Regions from separate parts of the Paenibacillus sp. FSL F4-0122 genome, predicted to be linked through region 1. Evidence: riboswitches for the same ligand, from Rfam matches in the RefSeq annotation. Region 1 holds a riboswitch; the other holds the start of a gene.
The links. A riboswitch is a leader RNA that binds a small molecule or an ion and turns the genes downstream of it on or off. The one in region 1 is predicted to bind cyclic di-GMP.
Positions count from the first base shown of each region.

Region 1 (3,710 bases):
CATGCAAGCAAAATAAGCATCAAAAACAAAGCTGCCCGGTTTCTTAACCTTGTACCATTTTGCAGCGTGGAATCCATGGCTTCCATCATCAACGAAAATTGAATTATTATAAGGGATCAAATCACTTAAAGTGCTCATTACTGAAGCCAGTGAAAGATTCTTGAGGGTTGGAAGCTCTTCTGAATAATCAGCATTGGCCAAAGCCTCACGTTTGGTGATTGTGCTTGGGTCAATATGATTTAGGCAGTGCACCAAATTATCGCGCAGGTCCCCAGTGACCGGTATTGTTTTGGACAATAGGATTTTTCCGACAAAGGTTGGATCAATATCAAATTGAATTAAAGTTGCTGGATGATTCTCCCGTTTAAGATTACAGATGGTCATATCACTTAAACGTGATCCAAGCACTATAAACAGATCGCTTTTATTCAATAAATCATCCCCGTGGGTCGAACCGCCAACGCCAATAGGACCATGATAGAGTGGGTGATCCCAGACTATAGCCCCTTTTCCACCAGGAGATGTTACTACAGGAATATTAAAAGTTTCTGCGAGTTGAACAAGCTCTTTATGTGCTCCGGAGCGGTTAATTCCTTTACCCGCAATAATCAAAGGATTCTTAGCAGCTTGAATAGCATCGATGACTCTATCGATATTAGCTTGACTAATTAGAGACTCTCTTTCAGGGATTACAATATTGCATTCTTCCAATACTTCAGTTTGTACATCAAAAGGAATACAAAGATGAACAGGACCCCGTTTGGCCAGGGCCACAGAAATCGCATGATTAAAAATAGTACCAAAGTGATCCCCACGTTCAACCAATTTACTGAACAAGGTGGCAGGTCTGAACATATCAGCTAAATCAGCCAGAAAAGAGGTGGAGTCCTGACATTGAGGAATTCCAAGCTCTGTAATGGATTGGTGGCCAGTAATAAACAGGACAGGTAGGTTGTTAGCTTTCGCATGAGCTGCTGCTGTGAGCAGGTTAGTTCCACCAGGACCAGAAGTACCAAATGCTACGCCTAGGTTACCCGTTTTCAGCGCATACCCTGCTGCTTCGAATCCGGAGCTTGCTTCATGTCTGCCGGGAATAAATTCAATACCGTAATCGACCATCTTTAGAACTATTGGACAAATCGATTTGCCAATGATCCCAAAAGAATGGGTGACTCCTAGGTTACGTAGTGCTTCCGCCATGTAATCTGCGACTGTCTTCAAAAGAAACACCTCACAAGTTTTTTGATATATATTAGTTATTAATCTACCGAATAGATACGATAGATCAATATACTCAAAAAGTAAAAACCTGTGCTCTATAGTAAGCACAGGTTGGTGGCATAAGGCGCCGCTAAGACTGAACAATAGTTCAGCCGTCCTGGTTCCTCTGCAACCTGGCAATCATGGCCTCAAACGAAAAAATGAGGCTGTAGATCCATGGTTTTGCGTCATCCTCTTTCGAGGATTTTGCCAATATTAATTTATAGTTGATAAGAATAATTTTCCTTTACAATATATTCCTCATTAATTTTTGTCAACATAATCCGCTAAAAAAACTCGAAATTTGACGAAAGTCTTGTCCAAGAGATGAAGTTTTGTCTCGCGAAAAAAACTGCCACCTAAGACTCAGCTTAGGTGGCAGTTGATAGTTTTGAACTAGAATTTAAAGATATGAATGGTTTTTTGCAGATTAAATACGGCCTGGGTCATTTTTTCCGTTTCTTCTGCAACAGACTGCAGGGCATTAATCTGTTCATTCATAGCCGCCGATACCTCTTCAGTGCCTGCAGCGGTTTCTTCGGTGATTGCTGAGATATTCTCAATTGCACTGGAAATTTTCAAGGCACTTTCTAGCATAAGATCACTCTCCGCAGAGAATGAAGAGATTTGCTCGGTAATGTACTGCACGCTTTGTACAATTTGTGCGAAAATATGGGCAGATTGAGTGATCATTTCATTCTGAACCTGCACAACCTCTTCATTGATGGCGATATTATCGATGGCTTGTTTAATATCTGACTCAATGCTGCGGACCAAACCGAATACTTCTTTTGTGGAAGCCGTAGATTCCTCAGCAAGCTTGCGAACCTCTTGAGCGACAACGGCAAAACCCCGACCATGCTCTCCGGCACGAGCAGCTTCGATGGAGGCATTGAGTGACAGCAGGTTGGTCTGCTCAGCGATCTCTGTGATGGTCTTGGTGATCATCGTAATCCCGCGGGCATTTTGTGAGAGAGCTTCAATAGTATCAGCCACTTTTTGTGTAGCCTCTATGTTTTTACGCATGCCTTCAGCCTGTGTATCTACGGATTGGCGCCCTTGCTCAACAAGTTCTAAGGTATGTATTGAACGTCTGTTCATTTCTTTGGTGGAGTTCGTATAATTGGATACTTTGGTCTCAATGTCTTTAATGGATTCTGTCATATCAGCGATATCCGTAGATATTTCATTTGCACCAAGAGCGAGCTCGGTAGAAGAAGAGGCTACTTGTGCCATAACAATTTTCAGGTTCTGGTTCTTATCTTCGATTCCGCGGCTTGCATCCATTACTTGACGGGTGATCTGCGATGCATCGGTCAGAATCTTCTTGAGCTTATCAATCATTGTGTTAAAGGAGCGGCTTACGTCACCCATTGAACCATTTTCGTCCGCTCTGCTAGTGAAATCCCCCTTCGAAATACTGTGAGATACATTAGCAATATCATCAAAAGATGATGTAAGCGTTCTCTCCACGAAGCGAGCAACAGGTAAAGTCAGACCTGCAAGAACAACTACTAGTATAATTCCTACGAGAAATTGACCTAGAATCATTAACGTAACTAAGACAGGAATTGCAAACAGTGCGGCAACGAGGTAACATCCGGCAACAATTCTTTGTTTTAACGGAAGTTTGTGCATCCAGCTCATTGGTAAAATGTCCCCCTTATTAAATTTTATGTAATGGTGTTATTATAGGGGATTTATAGGTCATTGGTCTATAGAGAAGTGTCATAAATCTTCTTTAAGTAGTAGATATTTAGAATTCATGTCAAAATTCCTCATATATTGTGGAAATTGTTTTAATAGCAGACTTTACCATCCCTACTAGTTCGGTAGGAGCTAAAACAATAACTGAAGGAGAAAAAGAGAGTACGATACGACAGGCAGATTCTATAGTATTAAACTCGGCCTCTACGTTCATCCACCCAGTATTAGCAGAGGGTTCTACTAAAGTTATAGTTACATATCTTTCACGTTGTAATTCTTTAAGAATAGACTCATTCACCTTTAATTTCACTACATATTTTGGCAGAGCTGCTTTAAAAGCTAAAGTCGACTGTTCCCAGTAGCTTTTTAAATCAAAAGTCTCAGGTCTGACAAATGATTCATTAGTTGCTTCAGCTTGTATTAATCTTGACACGCGAAAAGTCCGCATATCACCCTCGGTTCGTGCCACTACATACCACACTCCACGTTTTGCGACTAACCCAAGAGGTTCAATAAAACGTTCCTTCGTCTCGTCATTCCGTGGGTAAGTGATCTTTACTTTACGATCTTCCCAAACAGCTTCCTGCAGGATAGATAGGAACGGATAGGTCTCGTCGGAAGGGTGCCAGCTGGCACCATCAATATGGATGCGCTGGCTTAGGTAACTGGCTGGATTATTCGTCCTAGATGGCGAAGCAGCCTCCAGCTTGAGTACGGCAGAAGAAAAGTCGTTTTGTATACCC
Region 1 covers NZ_JBBODI010000001.1:4,681,863-4,685,572, forward strand. Annotated here, with positions in the region: gene MHH49_RS20265 (thiamine pyrophosphate-binding protein) at 1-1,230, opposite strand, end outside; cyclic di-GMP riboswitch class I at 1,386-1,482, opposite strand; gene MHH49_RS20270 (methyl-accepting chemotaxis protein) at 1,657-2,907, opposite strand; gene MHH49_RS20275 (helix-turn-helix transcriptional regulator) at 3,029-3,710, opposite strand, start outside.

Region 2 (3,710 bases), 2.9 Mb from region 1:
TCAGGCGTTACCGTCGGTGTCGGTGTTACCTCTGGCGTTACCGTCGGTGTCGGTGTTGCTTCAGGCGTTACCGTCGGTGTCGGTGTTGCTTCTGGTGTTACCGTCGGTGTCGGTGTTGCTTCTGGCGTTGGCGTTGGTGTCGGCGTCACTGTTGGCGTTGGCGTTGGTGTCACTGTCGGCGTTGGCGTTGGTGTCACTGTTGGCGTCGGCGTTGGTGTTGGCGTCACTGTCGGTGTCGGTGTTGGTGTTGGTGTCACTGTCGGTGTCGGTGTTGGTGTTGGTGTCACTGTTGGCGTCGGTGTCGGCGTCACTGTTGGTGTTGACGTAGGCGTTGGCGTCGGTGTCGGACATGGTGTTGGTGTTGGCGTCACTGTTGGCGTTGGCGTTGGTGTCACTGTCGGCGTTGGCGTTGGTGTCACTGTTGGCGTTGGCGTTGGTGTCACTGTTGGCGTTAGCGTTGGTGTCACTGTCGGCGTTGGCGTTGGTGTCACTGTCGGCGTTGGCGTTGGTGTCACTGTCGGCGTTGGCGTTGGTGTCACTGTTGGCGTTGGCGTTGGTGTCACTGTTGGCGTTGGCGTTGGTGTCACTGTCGGCGTTGGCGTTGGTGTCACTGTCGGCGTTGGCGTTGGTGTCACTGTCGGCGTTGGCGTTGGTGTCACTGTCGGCGTTGGCGTTGGTGTCACTGTTGGCGTTGGCGTTGGTGTCACTGTTGGCGTTGGTGTCGGCGTTGGTCCAGGTTCATCACCATCGTATGGATAGTGGTGAAATTCACCACCACCAGTCCCTTTGAGTGAAGCCGCCACTAAAGTACCGTTAATCTGACCATTAATAAAATCAACATGAGCATAGGGGGCAAGTATGCTTCCCATTACACCTATGCCTGCCATATCAATATACGCAGCTTGGCTAAAGTTAAGCAAAATTTTCTTGCTGTTCAACACGTTATTAGGTAGAAATCCGAAGTTTTTCATTTTTACGTTAGAACCATCAATATTAATAATTGCTGTAGATCCTGAAGGAACATTTATTGTAATTCCGTAGGTATTAGAGACGTTATCTCCTGGAACATTAAAAACATTGACCGCAGGATCTGTACCTGTCAGGGTAAGACTGCCATATTGGTACACTGTTGTTCCATTCGCCGGCAATGCTGCAAGTTCTGCTGATTTGTCCTTCAAAGACTGACCTACGGCTGAAAAGTCAATCGTACTCCCCTGTCTTTTTGTACCTCCCTTGAGGAGCGTTACATTCCCTGAAAAATCTCCCCCGTGCACGATATTCCCATAAACAGTACCTCCGTTGAAAGTAAGATTCCCTCCAACAACAAGTGTGTCAGTCAAGGAAACCTCAGCAGCGGTCAACCTATCTCCAACACTATAGTTGGTTAAGTTAACGTTACCTCCAGCAGCAAACCTTCCTTCCGTATCCGAAACCGTTGTTATATCCCCTAGAATAAACACGTTGTAGACCCCTGCAATTCCCAATGTAGAAGAACTACTAGCTCCAGCAACTCCAGCTCCTAATGAGGAAAGCCCACTACCTACCGTCAAAATCCCAGCTAATACAAGCGAGAGTAACGGTCTTATTCTTCTTTTCAAATGGCACACCTCCTAAAACTATGATTTATATTAATCAGAATAATTACCAGAAACTCTAAAGGACCTAACAACAAAAAAGACCGCCAAAAAGAAGTGGAATTCCCTTCTCATGGCAGTCGGACGGTCATTGTGCCTTTAAGACACTTTAGACTCCTGGACTTTGCGTCCCGCCCTTTCAGACGGTTTGCTATTATCATGACTATATATATGTATTACACTGCAAGTCCAGAACTGGTAGCCGAAGCATTCTCTCCAATAACCGTCTATGACTTTTAATACTTTTTGAATTAATAACAGTTTAGCGCCCGACACCCACAATTGTCAATCAATTCCTTTCGATGATTCCGCTCATTATTACCATACAAAAAAAAGCGCCTAAAGGCGCTTCGCATAAGGTTTTTCATTAAATTTTAAAGTAACTGTATATAGCCCAATATGGATATCCATAAGGGAACACTCAGAATTAAACCAAAAAACAATCCACGCTGGAGGCTGCCCTCTTTTTCCATCATAATTCTCCTTTATGTACGTCCGATACATTAATTTTTATTATTACAATTTTAATATAATTTATTCTTCGTTATTTAGTTGTGAATTTAATCACATTGGATAAGCTGTTTAGAAATACCATTGATTATTTTTGGAATATCGGGGTAGAATACGAATATACGTTCCTATTAGAGGTGATGAGATTCATGCATAGAGCAGAAAGCAGGGACAACATGCTGGTGAAATCTTATTTATTGCTTCCGATGATTTTATCAGCTTTCGAACGGGACTCCGCCATTTTATCTACACACTTACGAACACCCGCCCCTTATCTGGAGGTGCTTGGAACAGCTGCTGCAGTAGCTACAACAGATCTAAGGGATGTTCGTGCAGAAATGAGAAGACGGGGAATCAAGGTGTATGAGCAAAACAGACTTAATACGGGAATTGAAGCCAAGTATATATGTCGTGGCTATCACGAACGAATGCTGCTGTTGAATGACATTGTTGCGGCTCAGGCTGCCATCCATATGCGCAGATACCTAGGGCTGGATATTTCCTCTTTTAAGAGTTACGAAGAACAGTTTCAAATTAAATAAAGCTGTATAGAAGCCGCTCTACTCTCCCCCCATCAATTAGCGAACAAAAAAATAGGCCTTACCATGGGAGTTGGCAAGACCTGAGAGAGATATACCACAAAACACTGGGGGGTGTTTGGTGTCTTCAATATATACCTCGAACCTGAAAAAAAGCTGATAGGCACATAAAAATTACATTAAAAATATCATTCGCTGTTCAGAAGTGATTAGAGTGCTCCCACAAGCTTAGCCGACCTTTAGCTGGAATTGGATGGCTTAATGGATGAACCCCTTCAAGCTTCCAGGCAAACTGTCCTTCGCTATAGTCGCCAAAATCATATTCGTTCCCATTGATCCATTCCCTTAAATCCACCTCTGGAGTAACCACATAACATCCCGCGAGCTGACCTGTAGCAATAATAGCTCCTGTCGGCAAATTATTTGCTGTATAGCCATGTTTCGCCAATACTGATTTGTACGGTTCCTGTTCACAAATCTTTTTGTCAATCCTCATTCCGGCATGAATGCCTAACTCGCCGCGGTAGGCTGTTCTCCATGAACGAGTTTCAAACTCTTTTTCACCAAGAGCAATTAAGGTCGCCCAAGGCTGCCGTATTGTTATACACCGCATGATATCTATCCCCTTTGTTTATGTTGGACGTTTGTCACGGATGTCACGGATCTCGATCTCGCGTTGTGTAATCTTGCTCTCCTAGACTTGATAAATAATCCCAACCGTTTGGTCAATACTCATTTCCATGATTGATCGCCTCTAAAAATAAGAACATTCATTTTTATTATATACAAACAAAAGTTCTAAATATCAATATTATTGACATTCACCTGTAACTCCCCACAATTTAAACAAATAAAATAATTAAAATTGATAAAGGAGAATATAGTTTGTATACTAATCAAGTAGTTAGTGTGCAAACTATTTAAAGAGGGGAATTAATTTATGGACAACCCAGGACAGTTATTAATAAGAGTAAGTCTTGAAATGAAAAAAAGCTTAACAAAAAAACTTTCACTTTATAATGTAACA
Region 2 covers NZ_JBBODI010000001.1:1,767,455-1,771,164, forward strand. Annotated here, with positions in the region: gene MHH49_RS07480 (choice-of-anchor A family protein) at 1-1,598, opposite strand, end outside; cyclic di-GMP riboswitch class I at 1,707-1,797, opposite strand; gene MHH49_RS07485 (hypothetical protein) at 2,294-2,686, shown strand; gene MHH49_RS07490 (ASCH domain-containing protein) at 2,883-3,296, opposite strand; gene MHH49_RS07495 (MarR family winged helix-turn-helix transcriptional regulator) at 3,624-3,710, shown strand, end outside.
Region 2: another riboswitch for cyclic di-GMP. It lies ahead of MHH49_RS07480 (choice-of-anchor A family protein); the one in region 1 lies ahead of MHH49_RS20265 (thiamine pyrophosphate-binding protein).